DNA from 4 places in the Paenibacillus sp. Soil724D2 genome. Region 2 is predicted to be linked to each of the others. Evidence: riboswitches for the same ligand, from Rfam matches in the RefSeq annotation. Region 2 holds a riboswitch; each other region holds the start of a gene.

Region 1 (5,242 bases), on a different contig from region 2:
CAGGTCGGTCTTCAAAATGTCCCCATGGACGACTGTAGCGTGGGGATAGGGCTCCAGCGTCTCGGCCAGAATGGGCAGCAGACGCTGATCGATCTCGACGGCCAAGACACGGCCAGCGAGCTTGGCCAGCTGCTGCGTGAGCGCCCCAATGCCGGGGCCGATCTCAAGCGCAGCCTTGTTTGGCCCGAGCTCAGCAGCCATGACAATCTTGCTTAGGATATTTTGGTCAATCAAAAAGTTTTGACCCAAGCTCTTTTTGAGCACCAGACCATTTCTCTTAATAATTTGTTTCGTTTTACTCGGTGTAGCTACGTCATCTGCTGTTACAATCACTTCATTGTTGGGTATATTCATGATATAGACCTCATTATCTATAGGTTCTGAATTTCATATTCATTATCTTTCATATGCGCCTTCAAACCCTGCGCCAAATCTCATGAAATTTATTTCTACAATGGAATCTTACTGGAAGTTCGGTATGCATAGTCATATAATCTCATGAGAGTTTACTGATAAATACATACTTTCAGTTGGATAATGTTGCAGGAAGGAGACTGTCAATTCACTCGCTCTACATTCTTAAATCGGGATCATTCGTCATCTATGCTCAATTGAGGTTGCTGGACAAATAAATCCATATTGGCGGTTGAATGATGTTGTAGAAAGTGCAACAATTGTTGCCTAAATCTCGCCTTTCTCCTTTTGTTGTTGTATCATGTACAACAATTTGGTCCTATACAGGCCATATCGCACCAAATGGGTTCAAAATGTTGTACAAACTACAACTTCAAGTTGAAAATAGCCTTTGTACGTGTGAATTGTTGTAGAAAATACAACATTCGCAACCACTCCATCTACCCTTACAAAAGCTGAATGACTCTAAAATCTAATTTTGGAGTTATACCTACCAGTTGTGAGTAGAGCACAATGAATCAACAGTCTCGAAGTGCAACAATTGCTGCTCAAATTCCGTCTTTACTATTACATCTTGCTTAATATATATAACCCTTGGGACTAAATCCAGACTTTTTTCCAAAAATGGGTCAAAAATATTGTAAGAACTACCACTTCAACTTTGATATAGCCAATTGGAATGCGATGTTGTAGAAACTACAACAATGGCAACTACTGGAGTCCATCTACGTTCATAAAGTTGCTAAACGACTCTACGATATTTATCGTTTTCTAATCAACGCCTTTGTAAACCCTCAATACGTGGTGACAAGTGAATACTTACGCATTGTTTTCAACTCTTTACTTATCAACTTCCAAATGCTCCAAAGCCGCCTCAAATTCCTCACGCGAGATTTGAAACATTGCACAGCGCTTATAAAACTGCTTGCCATTGCAATAGCCAATTCCTAATGCTTTACCCACAATCAGCCGGCGAGAAGCCGCCTCAGCATGAACAATCAAACCTGCGGCCATGAGATCCTCCATGGTCAGCTGTGAAACCGCACCATCATATTCCGTGCGAAGGCTCTGTAGGGCCTGACGGATCGTTTCAGGCGTCGCATTCTCGACGCCGATATCCCCCTTGTACTCGGCCTGCTCCTGCGTAATGAAGGCATGCTTGCAGCCAGGCACCTTGGCTGCTACAATCTTCCGAATCCGTTCACCTGCGTGGTCCGGATCCGTGAATATAATAACGCCTCTTCGCTGCTGCGCAAGTGCAATACGCTTTAGTACGGCTTGTCCAATTGCAGAGCCGCCTGTTTCAATCGTATCCGCCTCTACCGCTCGGCGAATAGCAGCTGTATCGTCCTTGCCTTCGACGACAATTACTTCTTTGATCATAAGCAGTTCCCTTCCCAGTACCAAGGATAAACGACTCCGTCGTCCTTCTGGGACGAGCGCGTTTGTCAAGGTTGAGCTAAAGTATAGAGCTTATACTTTCATATTCAACGCAGAAAAAGAAGAGGGGTCCCCTCTTCTTTCGCCCAAGTTGTTACTTGGCAACGTATATATGACATTCTTCCCGCTGAAACTGACGTTTACACGTTAATTTTCAGATGGCTTTTTCGGTCCTACCACATACACGGTGTACCCTTGCTTCGTTCCGAATTTATTGGCATAACCATGATCTTCAAAGAAGACATCAATCATTTGACCTTTCACACCGCTGCCAATGTCTTCAGCCCGGCGGAAGCCAATGCCCTCGATGTAAACCCACCATCCTAGGGGGATAACTTTAGGATCAACAGCTATTGTTCTGCCTTCTGTCACGGTAGTTCCTGTATAGGTTTTACCGAAACCAGGAGTTCCTTCGGATTTACCTGTAGATGCCACGTCTGCCGAATAGGCAGTCAACTTCACATTCTTCAGGATTTGTTTGTACCCAAATGTTACACCATTCTTCGAAACCTCATCCACACTAGGTGATGAAGACGAGAGAACAACAACAGGGTTTTTCGTGCCCACGGACACGACTTTATTAATACTTTCTGTTTGTACTTCTTCACCCACAACTGCTTCCGCGACTAAAACACCATCTTCGAAAGTCTTTTCTTTCTTCTTCAAGAGTACGCCCTCTTTACCTTCTTGGACGACTTGCTCTTTGCCTTTGAGCAGCGATGCGTCGCTCTTCTTTTCCGTATCGAACGCAATCGGCTCAGTTACTTCCTCCGTCTCTTTTTTCACACGGACGATTTTGATTTCATCGCCTGAGCTCAGAGCGGCTGTCGGTTCGGGAGATAAACGATCGTGCTCCCCAAGTGCAATATGTAAACGTTGCAATGCACTTTCTACCGTTCTTGCAGTTGTGTAAACAGTGGTGGTCTTTCCATCAGCAGTCAATTGAATCGGTGAGGCATGTTCGATGACAATTTTGTCTCCACCCTTGATTGTTGTCGTTGGTGCAGTAGAAATTTCATCGTGTTCACCAATCTTTATGGCTTGTTCATCCAGTAGGCGTTGCAGGACCCATTGCTTCGTTTGCACAACAGTTTCTTGTCCATTCACAACCACGGATACGCTCTTGGTAGCCGTACCGTACAACAACACCAAAAACATGAAAGTCATTGCGATTGAAATTATGGCTAGACTTAAAATCAAACGCAAGTTTTCATGCTTCCATCGCAATGCGAAGGACATGCTGGATGATCGTTTTACATGGGTCTCGCTAATAGAGATACTGCCCACTTCTTCGGTCCTCCTTCAAAGCCTCGCCGCCAGGTTACAGCATGATTAGATTTGACGCGACTAAGGTTTTTTAGTTTAACTTAACGTGTTCGCCATCAGCAGTACGGTGCTATACCGCTGCCTTCTGGTCGTCCCACACCAGTTTGCCTATTCAACATTCATATGAATTCCGGGCAATTTTTAGTCGTCCGAAATGTGTATAGCCCTTTATGAAGACAAAAAGCCAGCAAGAAGAGGACTCTTCTCGCTGGCTTAGTTGGTATAATAAAATACACAAATAGCACGCACGACAATCGTTACCTCTCTTACGCTTACGAGGTTAGCTGACGGATTCGGACGTGAGAGTCGCCCTACTAAGAGCATACGAAGTATACTCAAAGATTCACCCCTGTTACTCACTCTGTTCACTCAAGAAGCATGCTTCTTCAGCTTACAGTGGTTCCCCCGTTCCCATAAATGGAACTCAGCGAATGGAAAAATGGCAAATTGGTTATTAAGTTATTATGAAAAGTATATTACGCTGTTAATCTTAACCTGTAAAGGGATTAACACCTACTAAAAAGGGCTAAATCAACTAAAATTCGCTTAAATGAACAATAAAACAGCTTTATATCTACTTATATCTCACTTTCACGTACGTATACTAACTCTTTTCAACTTTCCACCCCTAAACTAGGCTTAAATTACAAATTTGTTTATAATGATCGTATAGGAAAGTGATTCATAAATACCAATAATTTGCTAATCAGGGAGGCAATGAGATGGGCTCCATTCTACAAGTTGACTCTTTATACGGGGGATATTTACCAAAAAAACCTGTTCTTCATGACCTAACCTTTTCTATCCGTCAAGGTGAAATGATGGGACTCATCGGACTTAATGGTGCGGGTAAAAGTACGACAATCAAAAACATTCTCGGCCTTCTTCAACCGCAAAAAGGATCGATTCGAATCAACGGACTCACTTTAGCTGAAAATCCTTTGTCCTATCGCGCAACTTACGCTTATGTACCCGAAAGTCCTGAGCTCTACGAAGAGCTTACGATCCGAGAACACCTTGAGCTAACCGCTATGGCCTACGGTTTGTCGAAGGACGACTATTTGGCTCGATCTAGCTCCCTTTTGGAGCAGTTTCAAATGAAGGACAAGCTGAACAGCTTCGCCAGCCATTTATCCAAAGGAATGAAACAGAAAGTCATGATTATGAACGCATTTCTGATCGAACCCTCGTTATATATTATCGATGAACCCTTTCTCGGCCTTGACCCTTTAGCGATCCGTTCCTTATTAGAATTAATGGTCAAAATGAAACATAAAGGAGCATCATTCCTCATCTCATCGCATATTTTGTCAACCATTGAAAAATATTGCGATAACTACGTTGTCCTTCATCGAGGTCGCATGGTTGCGCAGGGTGATTTAGTCGAATTACGCGGGCAAACCGAACTTCCGGGAGCGTCACTAGACGACATTTTCTATAAGCTCGTACAAGGGGATTAGTTATGAGAAATATGGACATCAACACCCATACCTTATGGCAGCAAAGATTCGAACATTATATGAAGGAATCCATGGGCTATTGGCAATACGCAGCGCGTAGTAATTTCATCGGTCTCGTGTTGTTTCTTGTCATCATTTCTTCCTATTATTATGCAAAAATACTACAGCGTCTTCCGACAGATTATCCTTATCTGTGGATCGTGCTTCTGCTGCTCGTTCCGATTCTATCTTCAAGCCCCATTCGTACATTGGTAAGGAAAGCAGACCGCATGTTTTTGTTACGGATCGAACATCAAATGGGCGCTTATTTCCGAAGCGGATTCATGTACAGTTTGACATTGCAAGCTTTTTGGACATTTATTGCTTGGGTTATTTTATGGCCGCTTTATCATCACTGTCTGGGCGCTTCAGAGCAGCATTTCTTATTAATGCTTGCACTACTTCTTCTATTAAAGCTAGCTAATTTATTAGCTAGCTGGCAGGAGAGCCGATTTGCTCACGAGCGTGCCAGATTAGCTTCGGTTAGCTTTCGCTGGATTGCAACAACTGCTCTCATATCGCTGCAATTTCTAACCAGCATTTTATGGGCAAGCGGCGCGGCG
Region 2 (5,242 bases):
AATGATTTAATTTTCTTCCATACTTGCCTAGGACAAAAATGTGTGAATCCGTCTTTTCTAATAAAGTTGTGTTCCATTCATAATGTAGTAAATTTCCATATTTTAAAACCTGAATTGTTATTTGATTATCCATTGTATCATCCTTAAGCTTCATAATTCCTTTGTCATAAATACACTATATGGGTCCTCTATGTAATCGGAAAAGGGCTTGCAGTATTGAAACCCAAAACTTTCATACAGTCTTCTAGCTGGTCCGAAAGCATCCATTGAGCCCGTTTCCAAGCTTACCCGTTGATACCCGCGTCGCTTGGCTTCTTCAATGATGTGTTCAAGGATTCGCTTTGCAACACCTTTTCTTAGATGTGATGTAGAAGTTCGCATTGATTTTATCTCGCCGTGTTGACTATCAAGTTCCTTAATTGCTCCGCAACCAACTAATACATCTTGTTCCCATCCACTCCAGAAGGTGATATCCGGTTTTTTCAATTTATCCAGATTTAGAGCATGTGTACTTTCTGGCGGGGATAGAGATGCCATATCCTGAAGATGTTCTACTATCAATGCAACCACGTCAGGTCCAGTTAAATCATCTATTTTAATATCCATTAAAATCACTCCAAGTCTCTATTTTTTAATCATTATATTACGTTTTAATATTTTCATCTACAGTATCTACCCTCTATTCGCCAATGTCAGCGATCAGGCGCTTATTCGCAATTTCCTGGTTCGATTACGAGCTTGCATATATGAACTGAGAAGAAGAGACTTACTCCCTTATTTTATTTATTGAGTCTCTTCAGCATAATTACCTCTTAATTACATACAAAATGAGCAGACAGCCATGGCCACCTGCTCATTTTGGTATTCAACTATAATACTCAGTTGAACATCTATTTGGCTCTTCATTCATTAGGTTGCGTTGTTTGCCGCAGCGTTCTGTCTTTTCTGAATTGCATGCATTCCCATGATTACGCTACAAGTTCGTAAGTATCCAAATATTCGCATTGACTGGATTGTGAATGCTGTAACTGGTACCCCGGTTACTAACAGCGTAACGTTGACTGGAACCCTTACAGTAGCTTTGAGCTTTCGTTTACCGGCAAGTAGGTACAAACTCCGTATCACGAATGTTGGTGCAGGAGCAGCATCCGTACAAGGAGTAATTGTGGTATTTTAAGTTAAGATGTGCGCCCCTCAGGTGCACATTTTTTATTTTTAAAACACCAAGTAAACCAAAACAGTAATAAAATATGCATTCACCCAATGTGAGTGAATGCATTATGGTTAAGCATTATTTTTCGTATCAGTTATATGAGTTTTCGAATTTGAAAATTATCTTCGAGCAATACCCAATTTTGCGGAAATGGATAACCAAGTACCCAATAACTGACCCCTCTCAAGTTATATTCCTTGACCAGATCGAATTTGGCCTGAGCACTTCTTGCATCTTCGAACCAGACTTCATGTGTATGTTGTTTTTCATCTATATAGCGATAGTATGGCGTTTGGGACAGCTGATCATACTTGATCTCCGCCCCATGTTGAATGGCTCGACGAATAGCTTCTTGCATATCAAATGTCTCTGCCTGTTGTCCTTTTACATGAGGAAGGAGCCAATCACGTGCGTATAACTGAAAGCCCATAAATATTTTATTTCTAGGAATAACAGTGACCGCATAGTCAAGAACGCGTCGTATTTCGTTGATGGGGGATATGGACTGAGGAGGACCGAATCTGTATCCCCACTCATATGTCATGAGTACGACGAAGTCGACAATGTCTCCGTGGGCGGCATAATCGTGAGCTTCGTAGAGCAAACCCTTTTGCTCTGAACTGGTTTTCGGGGCAAGGGCGGAAGATACAAAAAAACCTTTATCATGCAGCCTGCGGACAGCAAGTCGAAGAAATTGATTATAAAACTCACGATCGCTAGGATATACATTCTCAAAATCAACATTTAAACCACGATAGCCCTTGTTTTCCATAATCGTTAAGATGTTGGTGATTAGCTTATTTTGCAATTCGAGACTGGATAAAATGGTGTGTGCCAGCTTCGATCCGGCTTCTGTTGCTGAGAAATTGGTGATTGACATGACCGGTACGACATGTTTGTCATATGCAGCTGTGATGAGCTGCTGATCATCAGCGGGCTCAAGGGTTCCATCATCCTTCATTCGATAACCAAAAGGGCATAAGTACGTTAGATGCATCCCATCCTTCCGAACTTGCCCGGCAGCCACCTTTCCAAATACATTGGTATAACCATTGACATCGATGATCTGCCTCTGCTTTTCTGGGACTTTCAAGTTATGACCAGGGGAAATAAGCGCAGGATTTGTAATCTCATTAGCTTGTGCAATGGCCTGCACAGTAACGCCGTATCGATGAGCGATCTCCCAAAGTGACTCACCCTTCCGCACGGTATGATACAAAACCGGAATAATTAATGATTGACCCGGCGTGATTTGCGTGACATCGCTTATTAAATTTGTCCGAGCAATAGCCTCTAATGTGATGCCGAAACGGCCGGCAATTGTACCAAGCGTGTCTCCTAATCTGACCACATATTCGGGATAAGGAGCTGGGATGACAAATGCCTGACCGATGACTAAACGATTGGGTTCTCGGAGTTCATTGACGGCGATAATCCGATTGGCATTCACACCATAACGACCTGAAATCAGCCATAGATTCTCTCCTCTTTGCACCACATGAATTTGCACTTTTATACCTCACTCTCGCCTTAAACTTCTATCTGTACTTTATTCCGCTAATATCTCTAGTGATTTGGGCGAATACCCAATTTAATGGAATCAAATCCACTCTATTACATTAACCTCAATAATCCATATCCTACCCTCTTTATCTACAGCAAGATCAATACCACTCTGAAATGGAATAAAAAACGAAAAAACCAGCAAACACAAGGTTGCTGGTTTCTCTTGAAATATTCTGCAGACATGCGCTGCTTTAGTTACTAATGAACTCCTGTACCCATTCGCCGTTATAGAACGCAACACCGATTTGGGTGAAGTTAGGGCTTAGAATGTTTTGACGATGACCTGCGCTGTTCATCCACGCTTTCATGACAGCTTCAGGCGTTTGTTGACCTTTCGCAATGTTTTCACCTGCGTAGGAATAGCGAATGCCATATGTGCTCATCATATCAAAAGGAGACCCATAGGTCGGCGAGGTATGATCGAAATAGCCGTTGTTGTACATATCCTTCGCTTTATCCAAAGCCATGGCCGTAAGTGAGCTGTTGCTAGTTAATGGACGAAGTCCTGCCTTAGCTCGTTCTTGGTTAACTAGGTTAACGACTTGGCTAGCAAATGCTGATTGGGATGGCACAGTCGTAACTGGCGTTTTTGTACCTGCATTTGTGCTCGTGCTTCCAGGGATGTTGAGGCTCATACCAGACCAAATCACGTTCGGATTGGCAACCTGAGGGTTTGCCTTAATAAGCGAAGATAGGCTTATACCATACTTCTGGGATATTAACCACATGGTATCATTACCTGATACTGTGTGAGTTGCTGGTGCGGCCATTGCCGCGCTCGATCCTACGAGGATGCTCAATCCTATTGCGCCGGTAACTACGAGCTTTTTATAACGTTTCAAAATAAACCTCTCCTTTTTGCGGCCTGCGAGGTTAGCTGTCGGATTCGGGTCAAAGAGTAATCACCCGGCCGCAGATAGCGGCTTCACCCCAAATAATGGTTCCCCCGTGCTTGCTGGAAGCTTCGGCCTTCTGAGTTATTTGATCCACATGGATCTTACAAATTGTATCATGTGAAATCATGGAGAACATGACTCAAAATTTTCCAAGAGCATCCATTACGTTTTTTTGCATGTAAACAATCCCCTCATTCAATTAATATATCGAGTGGCGTTCCTAAGCTTCGGTACAAGTAAATGATATAAGTTCCCGATAAGCAATCCTATAAATAAGTACATCAAACCTCCAAAAATGCCATAAATAACTGTACCCATGATCGCGCTAAGGATGCCAAAAATGACTTGATCCTTATTTTTTGCCGGTGAGGTAGGCGGATCTGTAAGCATAAAAAGTGCAAAGAAAAGGGATGCATTAATAAAAGGCGATCGAAGTGCGTCAGTGGCGTCTCCGACATCAATAATCCCCATAATCAATAATAAGATGAAATACGTTCCTAGAAATGAAAAAACTTGAGAAAATTTGTTCACTCGGTTCGTCACCATGAATCCGCCAATCAATAGAAACACAACTGTCCATGTGGGAAGATCCCCGAATGCACCCCACCAGCTTTGTCCTGTTCGAAAGAAAAGGATGGACAGTAACAGTCCGAATGCCGCTGGATTGAAGATTGGTTTTTTCTTGTGGACAAGTAAATGTTTCGACAAAATAGCCATAATGGAAGTTGCAGCAACAATATACCAGGAGGAAGTTGTGCTTAAGATTAAAGCTATGATTAACCCTGTTATCACCGCACCGTCCGGCATCATTCGCTTCCTTTTGGCAATACGGGAACAAAGGGTATCCACGGCTGAAGAAATAACGACGGCAATGAAACTATTATAAATGCCTCTAATATCTACTGACCGTATGGAGGCTATTAATAGAAAGGCAACCAAGGAAACTATGACATATCCCTTTGGTGTTTTAATCCATTGGTTAACTGTCAATTTATATACCCCCTACTCTATATATTTGTGAATCGGATGATATCAAGATACCTTTGAGATCAACTTCTTCTATTAACACTCTCCCGCGGTCCAACCCCAATAAGAAGAAGGTTGTCGAGAAGGCGTCCGCCATCATAGCGAAAGGAGCGATGACGCTGCAGCTGACCCATTCGCCCGGTGATTGTTTCGTTTTGGGGTCGATGATATGATGCATACCGGCTTTTAATTCGCTCTTGCGCTCGTAACTTCCAGAGGTACAGACCGCCTCATTCGATATTTCAACCGTTTGAATGATTTGTTCTTTGTACTCGGGATGCTGAATGCCAATTCTCCACTTGCTGTCATTTTCGTCTACTCCCCCAGCATAGAGGTCACCGCCAGCATTGACGACAAATCCTTCAAAATCTTTCAACTCGTTTGCGGCCAAGTCGATTGCGAATCCCTTAGCCACGGCACCTAAATCAATCACCATCGGCTTCCGCAAATACAATGTACGATCCTGCTCATTTAAGATGATATCCCGATAGGAAGCGGAGCCCACCGAGGAGCTTTGAATGGTTTCCCCAGTTAAATAATG
Region 3 (5,242 bases), on a different contig from region 2:
CCCTACTGCTGTTGCCGTCATCGATATCGCAAATAATTGCTGGCTCACCGCATCATGAAGCTCACGCGCCAATCGCTGTCTTTCTTCAATTACGGCAGACAGCTTAGCTTTCTCCGCAAGCTCCGCATTATCATTGGATAAGCGTTGTAGGGAAGTAACCTGCTCTTCCCACCTTTTCATAATACGGCCTAACTGATCCCCTAGGCGTCCGATTTCATCTTCACCGTGTTGGAAGCCGCCGCGGGCAAACGTCCCTTTTTCGAGCAAAATCATCGTTTCCATCATCGGCTCAAGCCTCCGAGTAATTCGGTTGCTATTCCAGAAGCCATACACAGCGCCAATGCCGCCTATTACCAAAATTGCCATGAATGTAAATTTAACGCCCTCTTGCCAACTCGTAAAGGGCACTATCAGATTGCGTGAATTCAAAAAATAAATGATCGCGCCAAACACAACGAAACTAAAGATGATCGATTCACTCATGCTGCGCCATATCATATTCGTTAATCGCCGTTTATAGCCGTCCAATTGGTGATGAACCTCCTCGAGATCTTTACGCGTGCCTAAGCGCACATTCTCACAATACTTTGATCTTGATATCTCCTACGATGTAAGAAAGCACAAGTTTCACGCGGTGATCGCAAAGTTCATAGTTAGGGGACTGCCAAATCAGCTTGTTCATAACCCCTGACTCACGCTCATTCGCAACTTGAATCTGCCCAAATGAGATGGAAGCCGTCACAGCGACACCGATATCCTCCGGCACTTTTATATCTACATCCCCTACAACACCTTGCAGGATGACCGTGGTTTCCTTTTGCTCCAAAATCGCAAGTGAAAGATCAATGTAGGTTTCTCCAATAATGTACCAAGTTGAACTGTTCCGTAAAATCCAAGGCTCACGGCCTAAACGGACGCTATCCACCAATTTCTGCTTTTGCATGTACGTATCGTCTTTGTGTACTTGCTTAGATCGTATGAAAAACAAACCTAGCGAAATTAAAACAATAGAGAACACGATAGTAATGTGATCACCGAATAAAATCACTGCCCCTATGCCGATCAGTACATAACCTTTGCGCTCTTTGCGTGAACGGACCCGATGAATGCCTAGCAAGATGAGGATAATGGCAAGAATGGGGAAAAAGCCTATCGTATGATCTAGAAGCAAAAAAAGACCGGCTCCAATCAGCACTAGTGCTGTATTGCGGTTACGGTTGCTTTTAGTTTCTTCTCCCATCGCTGCACCTCCTCTGGCTGACTTTTAATTAGTTCATATAGATTCCTAGCATACCATAAGAATGGACGACCTCCAAGATGCAAATCCTTGCGCGGCAAGGCTTCCGTATGAATCATGGAGGTCAAGGGCTCCTCAGCGCCTACTTATCAGGCGCTGGAGGGATAACACGCGGCTATTTCTTGCCGCGCGGATCGGTATCATCACTGGAGCGATGCTGCTGCCACTCTTGCTGGAACTTGCCGCGCAGCGTGCGCAGTTCCTGCTGAAGGTTGCCGCCGGCTTCCTTCAGCGTCTCTTGCGACAGGCGGCCCGCTTCGCGGAGCCCCTGAAGCGCTTCCCGGCCGAGCTCGCGGCCGGTCACTTCCAGCTCGCGCCAAGTATCGCGAGCCTCTTTCTCGTGCAGCCCGCCGCTCGGCGGCTGCACCCCCTCGGCTGCGTGCCCCGCACGCAGCCCGCGCAGTTCATCCGCGAGCGCCAGGCACACGTCCTGGCTGCTCGCGTACTGCGCGCGGTAGTGCTCGCAAGCGGCTTCCTCGCGCTGCTTCTCTTGCAGCGCTAGCCGCGCGAGCTCTTCATCGCCGGCGCGCATCGCCAGCTCGGCCTGCTCGCCGCGCAGCTGCGCCATCTCCTCTGCGTTCACACTGTGGCTTCGCAGTTCAATAGTTCGCTGCAGCGCATCCTGATAGCGCTGTTCCAGCTTCTCGATCATGCTGCTCCCCCGATCATGGTGATCAAGCTTGCCGGCCGTTTCATGCCATGCTGCTTCTGCCATCTTTCCAATGCGATCCAATATACTCATGTTGTTACACCCCCATTACTGTTGATTTAAAATTCATTTCGTTTCTTCAATAAATGAATACCATACACCACTAAACATGCTGCGAACGCAATCGCGATGAAGCCCGATAGTTTAATAGTCAGTATCAAGCCGCCCAAGCCGGCGAAAAACCATCCAATTTTCTTCCCATTCTTAATCCCTACATAGCCTAATCCAAGCATAGCTGCCGGGAATAAAAAGCCCATTAAATGAACATGACCACCCAAATGATGCAGACAAATAAGTAAACCTGCCGTGATTAAAACTAGTGCCAACCCTTTTGATCGATCCATACTCATTCTGTTTACCGCCCTTCACGTGTTCTTCATGCTTCTATCGTACCTGAAACAGCTATACGTCAAAACGGACTCGCGACTGTTTTTGTACCTAGACCTAAGTCCAGTACGTGCTAAGACCTCCATCCATATTTTGGTCGTTGTCCCGCCGAGCCTCGAATGCTAAACTATTTGAAGCCGAGTCCGGTGCACAGACAAAGTGCCGGTACGGGGGACGATTTACATGGGGTGAATATTTGCTCTTCAAAGGAGCAGACTAGGGAGAACCTTCTTCCCGAACCCGTCAACTAACCTCGAAGGCTCATTGAAGGAGGATTACCAATTGCATACAATTACTAAAGGGTTAACTAGCCTTGCTGTGTCTTTAACAGTGTTGGCAGGAGGCTTTCTTTCCCCATTTACGGCGCATGCCGCTGAGATGGACGTGAAAGTGCAAGTCAATGATGACTTGGTTCAATTTCCGGATGCTCAACCATTTCTAGATGACAATCATTCTACCCAAGTACCGATTCGTTTCGTAACGGAGAAGCTTGGTTATGACGTGAAGTGGCAAAGAGAAGGCGATGAGATCAAGGTCACGCTAAATAACGACAAACATTCGATTACCTTAGTATCGGGACAAAAGGAAGCTGAAATCGATAGCAACCGTGTCGAGATGGACACACATGCGGAATTCCAAAATGGACGCGTATACGTTCCTCTTCGTTTTTTAAGCAAAGCATCCGATATTCCCGTTCAGTGGGACGCTAGCAGCAAATTAGCTATTCTAAGTAAAGATGGCAATAAGCATGCGCCAGATTATGAATTGTTTCAATCTACTGCCTATTCAGCAGATCCATCTGAGAATGGCGGCTACGGAGCTTTTGATTATATGGGGAATCCATTAGGTATTGGAACCGTTGCTGTTGATCCCTCGGTGATTCCTCTTGGATCTAAGCTCTATATAGAAGGTTATAATTTCAATGGCCTACCTGCAGGCGGCATGTATGCTTATGCAACAGACACAGGCGGTGCAATCAAAGGCAAACGTGTTGATATCTTTATCCCAGGATCCAAGAAATCCTTGCAGAAGTTTGGTATCCAAACCATTAAAGTTTACAAACTATCCAATTAAAATAGCTTATAAGAAAAAGCTTGATTTCTGAGATTTACTTCTCAAGAAATCAGCTTTTTTTATTTAGGGCAGAACAACCAGAAAAAAACTAGAAAGGCTGCTCTCCATCCTATTGGGATGAGAAGAGCAGCCTGCAGTTACTTAAACTTGATTCTTGGGGATACCATTTAAACTTGGGACGTAATCAGGTGCCTCGTTGCTCGATAGCGTTTGAGCTTCTTCCATGAAATTAGCGTTATTTTGCTGATTGTTTTTCTTATCTGCTTTGTTATCTTCACGGTCATACTTGGGATCGGCGTCATTTTTGGGCATAGCGTTCACCTCCATTGTCTCATAGTTAGTATGAGAAGGTGGCTTGCATTCTATCCCAGTTATCTGGATCTGGTGCTGCCCCTTATTTGACTGAACTACCCTCGAGGGTTTTTGTTTTTCTTATTTCGTGTTAAATGTATTTTTGTTCACATCAGCGCGAATGGGCTCCATCGGAAATGGCTTCGCTGCATACCATTGACAGGCTATTCATCGCCTTTCAGCAATAGTTTACTTTGCCGGTTAGCCGGATCAATGGAAAATAGATAGAAAAAAGGTACAATCGCTTCTTCTTTGGAAGTGATTGTACCTTTTTCTATTCCGACGAATTTTATCAGGAACCTCTCATTTTGAGGCTATTTTTCGCTTTTGCTATTCTTGGGACAATAATCTTTTATAAGTGGAAAGGATTCCGAAGTGCAATCCTTCATGGTATAGGTTATAGCGGAGCGATTGCTCTGGAGTTACTAGAGCGAGTCCCGTGGACGTATTAATCGCAGCTACATTTTCGTTCAAGCGGTCCATCGGATACTGCTTGCGAATTCTATCCAGCTGTTCTGTCAGCAAGGTTTTCAGTTCTGGCAATGTCGGATTAGGAAGCGAAGCGGGGTACGTGTCCAATGGCGACTTTCCGGAAACGAACCGATCAGTAAACCCTTCTGGCAGATGAAGCGGGATATTCAGCTGCGATAGCGCCAAGTAATCCGTAACGAAATAGATGTGACCAAGGTGCCAACGGATATTATTGCGAAAACCAGCAGGAATGCGGTCCGCGAGTTCCTCAGTTAGGCCTTCCAATTTTCCCAGTGTTTGTGCTCTAATATTGATCAATTCTTCGAAAATAGTTGTTTTCATTTAGTATCGCTCCTCGATTGTTTATGAAATAAAGTTACTACGGCGTATCCCGGAACCGCTCTAAACGGTTTTGCCACGAGAAATCTTGCGACAACCTGATGAAGGTTGAAGGTTCCGAGCACGAAAAGAGCCGCGATCGAAATCTGATTTTCCCGAAACAACCGTTGTGGCTATCTCGGGCGGTTCTTTGAACAGAGGAGTTACGCCCGGTCGTTCTGAACTGTTCTACCTTCATAGAACATGCGATCCGGGATTTCTTCTTTCTCTTTGGCTGTCAAGGACTCCGCGCTTAATTTAAAGATGGCGGTTTTACTACCTAGTGGGGAAACGTACCGATCCAAATGACTCCGCCCCAGCGGCCGATCATAATAGCCTGGCACATATTTGTCCAGCATGACCTGCATGGCGGCCGTAGCTTCGTCTAAATCGGTTACGCGTTCCAAGTTGCCTTCGATGATGATACTCATAAAGGCGGTATCCGTTTTAGCGGGTATCGGGCTCGTGATGGTTCCGTAATTTTCGCTGATGGTGAAACAGGCTCGAGGGTTTTGCTTGATATAAGTGATTTTTCTTCCTTCTTCCGCCCCATGAAAATAAATGGCGTTGTTCAG
Region 4 (5,242 bases), on a different contig from region 2:
GAAATTATCAAAAACTACTACTCGTATGATGAACTGAATGACATTTTTAAGCCTTTATCTCAGCATTTGCGAATATTTGTGGGAAGCAGCTTCTGGTATGTCAGCTACACAGTTGCTTAAGAGTGTAGATAGTTTATCGGCAGCAATTAATCACGATATCCATTAGACCAACAAAAAAAGCTTAGTCATGGCCCGCGGCTGCTTTCTGACTAAGTTTTTTCCATTTGAAATTCAACATCGCCAATCTAATTATTTATTACTTTCGGTTTCATTTTGTCGTCTTTTCATTACGTTATTCACTAAATTTTGAGTTGCATCTTGCGTGGATGCAGTTACGTTTTCAATGGCGTTCTGTACATAATTCGTTGCGGATTGTACCCCGTTTTTAAAGATACTCGTTTTGTTTTGATCAACGTTATTTGTATTGTCAGACATCGTTCATACCTCCAATGATAGATTACCTATTGATCTCGTCGTTTTCCATAATCCCGTTTAACTTCTACTCAGCGTCCATATCAGCGGCGGCATCGAAGACGTTCGCCTTCGGCACCTGAGTTATATCTTCCTTTTGCTGCACCCAGTAACCGACGTTACGGTACCAGTACTGAAACGAATCGTCCAATTGCTGCTCTCGGTTACGATCCTCGTTAACATCGGAGTCAACTTCTAGCTCCTCTCCGAGAAGCCCGTTATTACGATTCTGTTTCCGATTGATATCATCCGATGTATTCATGTTGAATTTCCCTCCTAAACATTCTTATCCTGTTGATCTGACTCAGCAGTTACGTTAGATCAAATCTGAACCTTACATCATACCGCCTCTCCATCCTTGTATGGATTAATCTGCATTGATAGGGTCCGATTTATTCAGAAAAGTATGGTATAATTTCCCGTGAATTGTCATCTAAAAGAGTGAGAACGATGGAACCTTATTTGTTCAAAGGGGGAACAAGCAAAATGGGGGTAACATTCACCGCTTCCGTTATGCAAGCACAGGGAAAAAACGCCACTGGAATTTCCATTCCAGCCGAGGTTATAGCTGAGTTGGGTGGACATAAGAAGCCGAGTGTCACCGTGAGCCTTAACGGTTACACCTATCGCAGCACTGTAGCAGTTATGGGGAATGAGTTCCTCCTTCCATTGAGTGCAGCCCACCGGGAAGCGTCTGGTTTGAAGGCTGGCGACCAGGTGGAAGTTATACTCAACCTTGATCTTGAGCCTCGAACCGTTGAGATTCCTGATGACCTTAGGGAGGTATTGTCTTCTCAGGACGGTGCAATCGAGGCCTTTGAAGCGTTGGCATTCTCGAAGCGGAAAGAATTTGTCCGGCAGGTGGACGATGCCAAAACGCAAGATACCAGGCATCGTCGAATCTCAGGAATCGTCACCAAATTGAGCAATTGAGCATGACATGACGTAGTTTTTCGGACCCCTTAATGCCCAGAAGTAAATTTAAGGCCGAGAACGCCAACTAAGATCAGAATCATGAATAAGATCCTTAGTAATGGGTTCATCAAGAAAAAGGGTGCCGATTATAATTGCACCAACAGCGCCAATTCCAGTCCAAGCCGCGTATGCTGTGCCGATGGGGAGAGTTTTCGTTGCTGCCGCTAGAAAATAGAAACTTACAATCATCCCTGCGATCGTGACGCTGGAAGGAACTAACCGTGTAAAACCATTAGAAAATTTTAATGAGATCGCCCATACTACCTCAAATACACCTGCAATAACGAGATATAACCATGCCATGATGAATCACTCCTCTTGAATTTGTTCTACGTTCCTATTTAGTCGCAAAAAAAGGAAAAAGCCTGGAAGTTATATCGCTTAAGCGATATGACTCCCGGGCTTTTTCCCCTCCGTGACCACAGCGTATTCGCTGCGTGTTTCCCCTCGGACCAGTCTGGCGATGAACGCCACGGAACCCTAGAAAACAATATGCCGCTATTATAGAACGGCTAACATACGATGTCAAGTTACAGGATTAGTAAATGAATAAAAGCCCTGAAAGCTGCTCTTTCGAGCGGGGCTTGTCCGGGCTTTATTCATGAATCGTGCAAGAATTTACTTGGATTCAGCAGTTAATTGGTTATAGATATCATCCCACAGAACACGTCGGGCTGATACATACCGCTTCGCATAATAAGATTGGCTAAGTTTGCTTTTCACTATACCTTCATCGGATGCAGAGTGAATGAATTCACCGTCTCCAAGGTAGATACCCACGTGAGAAATACCTTTGCCGCCGCTTGTGTCAAAGAACACAAGATCACCTTTACGAAGATCTTTTTTGTCAATCCAGTAGCCTTCGTTATTTTGAGATGATGAGCTATGAGGAAGATCAATGCCGAATTTGTCGAAAACGTATGCGGTGAAACCAGAGCAATCAAAGCCCTTTGTGGTCGTTCCCGCCGTTCTGTACGGAATTCCTAGCAATCCGTCAACCGTTTCATCCAAAGTGGATTGTGCCGCTGACACGCTTCCTAAACCGATACTCAAAAATAAAACAAGACTAAAAACAAGAGCAACAATCTTTCTCAACTGCTTGTCTCCTTCCGGTGCCTACGAGGTTAGCTGGAGGGTTCGGTTGAAGGTTCCCTATGATCCCTGTCTGGCAAGATCAATTCACCCGGTGTGGTTCCCCCGTTTCCCCAAGAAATGAGGAATTCGGCATGAAATATTTGGTTTTTTGATGCTAGTCCTTGTAATTCGTCATAAACATCGAAATTCCTCCTTTTCTATGCGATTTGCCTTAAAAATATGTAAAATATTTCGGAAAACGCAAAAAAAAGCCCCTTTTGCAAGGGGATGAAACAAGATGAGCTAATTTCAGCTTATTTTATTGTTTTTAACCGTCCATTTTGGCAGATAGAAGCTGATATTGGGAAGTTATGGCCCACATTTGAAAGAAAATGTGGAAAAGCGGAAAGAGCTGATAAATGATTAGCGCTACCAGACCTGCCCATATGTAAGTTGCTGTGACAGTGACCCCTGCCAATAGTCCCGAGGCGAGCAGGAGGATAAGCGCAAGCCCGATAATAGGAAGCAAACTGCGAACGAATGTGATGACAGTGGACAAAATGCCAAGTTTGGCAGCAATCGCGAATTGCACGTACATAAAAAGAAGATGTATGAGAAAGCCATAGACGAGCATGCCCAGCAACCAAGGCAGCAATTGGAGAGCTGCTTGCTCATACGAAGTGGTATGTGCGAATTGCCTCTGCACTTTTGGAAACAGCCATATGAGCGGCAGCAAGGAGAGCGAGATTCGAACGACATATGCAATTAGGAATGGGAGCATGAGCTCCTTGATGCCTCGGAAGAAGCGATAGCCGGCATTTTGCTGCGAATGGGTCAGCGAATAGTAGACGCCGCTATTCATCATTGGGGTGAGCAGCATACGAATAACAAGTAGAGCAGCCAGCCACCAAAGGTAGGAATGGCTAAGATCGGTTTTGACCAGTTGGAACTGTCCTTCAGCTAGAAATAGCTGCAGCGCTTGCTTCGGCTGCTCGCCACCTGGATAGCGGTGCATGAGAGGGACGAGAACACCCTGTACAAGCTTATACAGCAGGATGCCCCAGCCCATCTGATACAGGAACAAGACGATCGTGGCGAAAGGTTGCCGTAAAGCCGCCCTGAAGCCAGACTTGATATAAGTTGCCACAGTTGTCCCTCCTAAGAGTTTTCCGTAGGAAAACTTACTTTGAAAGCATTGGATAAGCCTAGCCGCTTACCAGGCGACCCAACCGAAAATGGCTTGCAGGAATTGAATGAGACCGAGATTCCAACGGATTTTCCACTTCGTATCCACTTGCGTTTGCATAAAATTATTAATGTGTTTATTTTCCAGCACGAGCGAGTAATTAGGATCAATTCGAACCCAGTCTACAGGAGTCTTGTGGGTTAATTTGAATTCGATACTGCTTTCTTTACCATCCCATGTTTTATCCAGCACTGTGCCGTCAGAGAAATGGAATTGGATGGGCACTTCGGGTGAATTGCCGCCTCGTTTGGAGATGAGAACGGCACTTTCGTAGGACTCTGCCCCTTTGCTGCCCACGGATTTGACGCGAATGCTCTCCACGGTGTAATCCATCATCATGGCGCCGTATACATACTGGTTGAAGAATTCATCCCACTTCGTTTTGGTCACTTCTTCGACAACGTTCTGGAAGTCCTTCGTAGAAGGGTGTTTAAATTCCCAACGTAGGAAATAAGTGCGCATAATGCGGTCCATCGTTTTGGTGCCAACTTGCTTCTCAATGGCTTTAAGCACGAGCTTGCCTCGTGTGTACACATTCTCTGCATATTGATCATGTCCCGCATAAGCCCACGAGTTCTGATTCAGGGTATGTGGAGATGTAATAAAGCTTGATTCGACAGGTAAATTAGGGGACACCCCATACTCCGCTTCCATGACCTTATCCTCCGCATAGGAGGTAAAGCCCTCATCTAGCCAAGCTTCTTCGAATTCATTGCTAGCTACCATTCCATAGAAGAACTGATGTCCAATCTCATGAACAACGACACGTTCTAGCTCAAGATCAGGTTTCTTGTCGCTGGCATCCCACGAGGTTACCAAAGTCGGATATTCCATACCGCCCACACCGTTGCCTCCTGGGGGAGGTACGACAATCGAAAGGGTCGAGTAAGGGTACGGTCCGTACCATTGGCTGTAGCGGGAAAGTGCCTTTTTGGCGGCATACATATAGCGGTCCTTCAAGTCCTGATGATTGGGATCGAGGTAGAGCTTAATCTTGACCCCGGGTATTTGTGCGGTTGAGTAAGGTTCTTCCACATAAACGAAGTGAGGCGATGCCGACCAAGCGAAGTCATGCACATCATCCGCATAAAATTGGTACGTCTTCATCCCGTTGTCTGTCACAGCGGGCTTAACCGGGAAACCGGTAGCTGCTACGGTGTAGTTCGCCGGCACCTGAATTTTCACGTCATACATCCCGAAATCGGCATAAAATTCTGAATTTCCATGGTACTGGTGGAGATTCCACCCCGGCTCTGTACGTCCTCTTGTACCAACTCGCTCATAGGCAGCAACTTTAGGGAACCATTGACCCGCCATGACGAAGTCATCCACATAGCCCATTCTTGCGAAGGCGGCAGGCAGCTTGACGAGAAATTCCGTCTTGATTGTGACTTGCTCCCCGGCCCCAACTGGTTTTGGCAGCGGAATTTTGAGCAGCGTATGATCGTCCTTATTGCCGTCATCGGGCTGCACGAA

The links. Region 2 has a riboswitch for cyclic di-AMP ahead of ASG85_RS12215 (CAP domain-containing protein). Riboswitches for the same ligand answer to the same signal wherever they lie in the genome.
Region 1: another riboswitch for cyclic di-AMP. It lies ahead of ASG85_RS20855 (3D domain-containing protein); the one in region 2 lies ahead of ASG85_RS12215 (CAP domain-containing protein).
Region 3: another riboswitch for cyclic di-AMP. It lies ahead of ASG85_RS39755 (stalk domain-containing protein); the one in region 2 lies ahead of ASG85_RS12215 (CAP domain-containing protein).
Region 4: another riboswitch for cyclic di-AMP. It lies ahead of ASG85_RS18470 (C40 family peptidase); the one in region 2 lies ahead of ASG85_RS12215 (CAP domain-containing protein).

What each region holds. Positions count from the first base shown of each region.
Region 1 covers NZ_LMRY01000024.1:12,362-17,603, reverse strand. Annotated here, with positions in the region: gene rsmA (16S rRNA (adenine(1518)-N(6)/adenine(1519)-N(6))-dimethyltransferase RsmA) at 1-354, opposite strand, end outside; gene rnmV (ribonuclease M5) at 1,255-1,797, opposite strand; gene ASG85_RS20855 (3D domain-containing protein) at 2,002-3,141, opposite strand; cyclic di-AMP (ydaO/yuaA leader) riboswitch at 3,435-3,620, opposite strand; gene ASG85_RS20850 (ABC transporter ATP-binding protein) at 3,903-4,640, shown strand; gene ASG85_RS20845 (ABC transporter permease) at 4,643-5,242, shown strand, end outside.
Region 2 covers NZ_LMRY01000010.1:67,540-72,781, reverse strand. Annotated here, with positions in the region: gene ASG85_RS12230 (DUF402 domain-containing protein) at 1-133, opposite strand, end outside; gene ASG85_RS12225 (GNAT family N-acetyltransferase) at 151-606, opposite strand; gene ASG85_RS37775 (hypothetical protein) at 965-1,177, shown strand; gene ASG85_RS12220 (LysM peptidoglycan-binding domain-containing protein) at 1,308-2,723, opposite strand; gene ASG85_RS12215 (CAP domain-containing protein) at 2,971-3,621, opposite strand; cyclic di-AMP (ydaO/yuaA leader) riboswitch at 3,627-3,759, opposite strand; gene ASG85_RS12210 (RnfABCDGE type electron transport complex subunit D) at 3,871-4,665, opposite strand; gene ASG85_RS12205 (FAD:protein FMN transferase) at 4,667-5,242, opposite strand, start outside.
Region 3 covers NZ_LMRY01000023.1:293,309-298,550, forward strand. Annotated here, with positions in the region: gene ASG85_RS20565 (sensor histidine kinase) at 1-528, opposite strand, end outside; gene liaF (cell wall-active antibiotics response protein LiaF) at 578-1,240, opposite strand; gene ASG85_RS20575 (PspA/IM30 family protein) at 1,413-2,039, opposite strand; gene ASG85_RS20580 (hypothetical protein) at 2,066-2,356, opposite strand; cyclic di-AMP (ydaO/yuaA leader) riboswitch at 2,519-2,671, shown strand; gene ASG85_RS39755 (stalk domain-containing protein) at 2,676-3,467, shown strand; gene ASG85_RS38755 (hypothetical protein) at 3,609-3,779, opposite strand; gene ASG85_RS20590 (DinB family protein) at 4,149-4,631, opposite strand; gene ASG85_RS20595 (pyridoxamine 5'-phosphate oxidase family protein) at 4,832-5,242, opposite strand, start outside.
Region 4 covers NZ_LMRY01000021.1:24,610-29,851, reverse strand. Annotated here, with positions in the region: gene ASG85_RS18495 (methyltransferase domain-containing protein) at 1-120, shown strand, start outside; gene ASG85_RS18490 (hypothetical protein) at 250-435, opposite strand; gene ASG85_RS18485 (hypothetical protein) at 500-733, opposite strand; gene ASG85_RS18480 (YdeI/OmpD-associated family protein) at 958-1,404, shown strand; partial or broken gene ASG85_RS18475 (DMT family transporter) at 1,434-1,749, opposite strand; guanidine-I (ykkC/yxkD leader) riboswitch at 1,839-1,941, opposite strand; gene ASG85_RS18470 (C40 family peptidase) at 2,065-2,541, opposite strand; cyclic di-AMP (ydaO/yuaA leader) riboswitch at 2,545-2,683, opposite strand; gene ASG85_RS18465 (hypothetical protein) at 2,849-3,667, opposite strand; gene ASG85_RS18460 (M1 family metallopeptidase) at 3,734-5,242, opposite strand, start outside.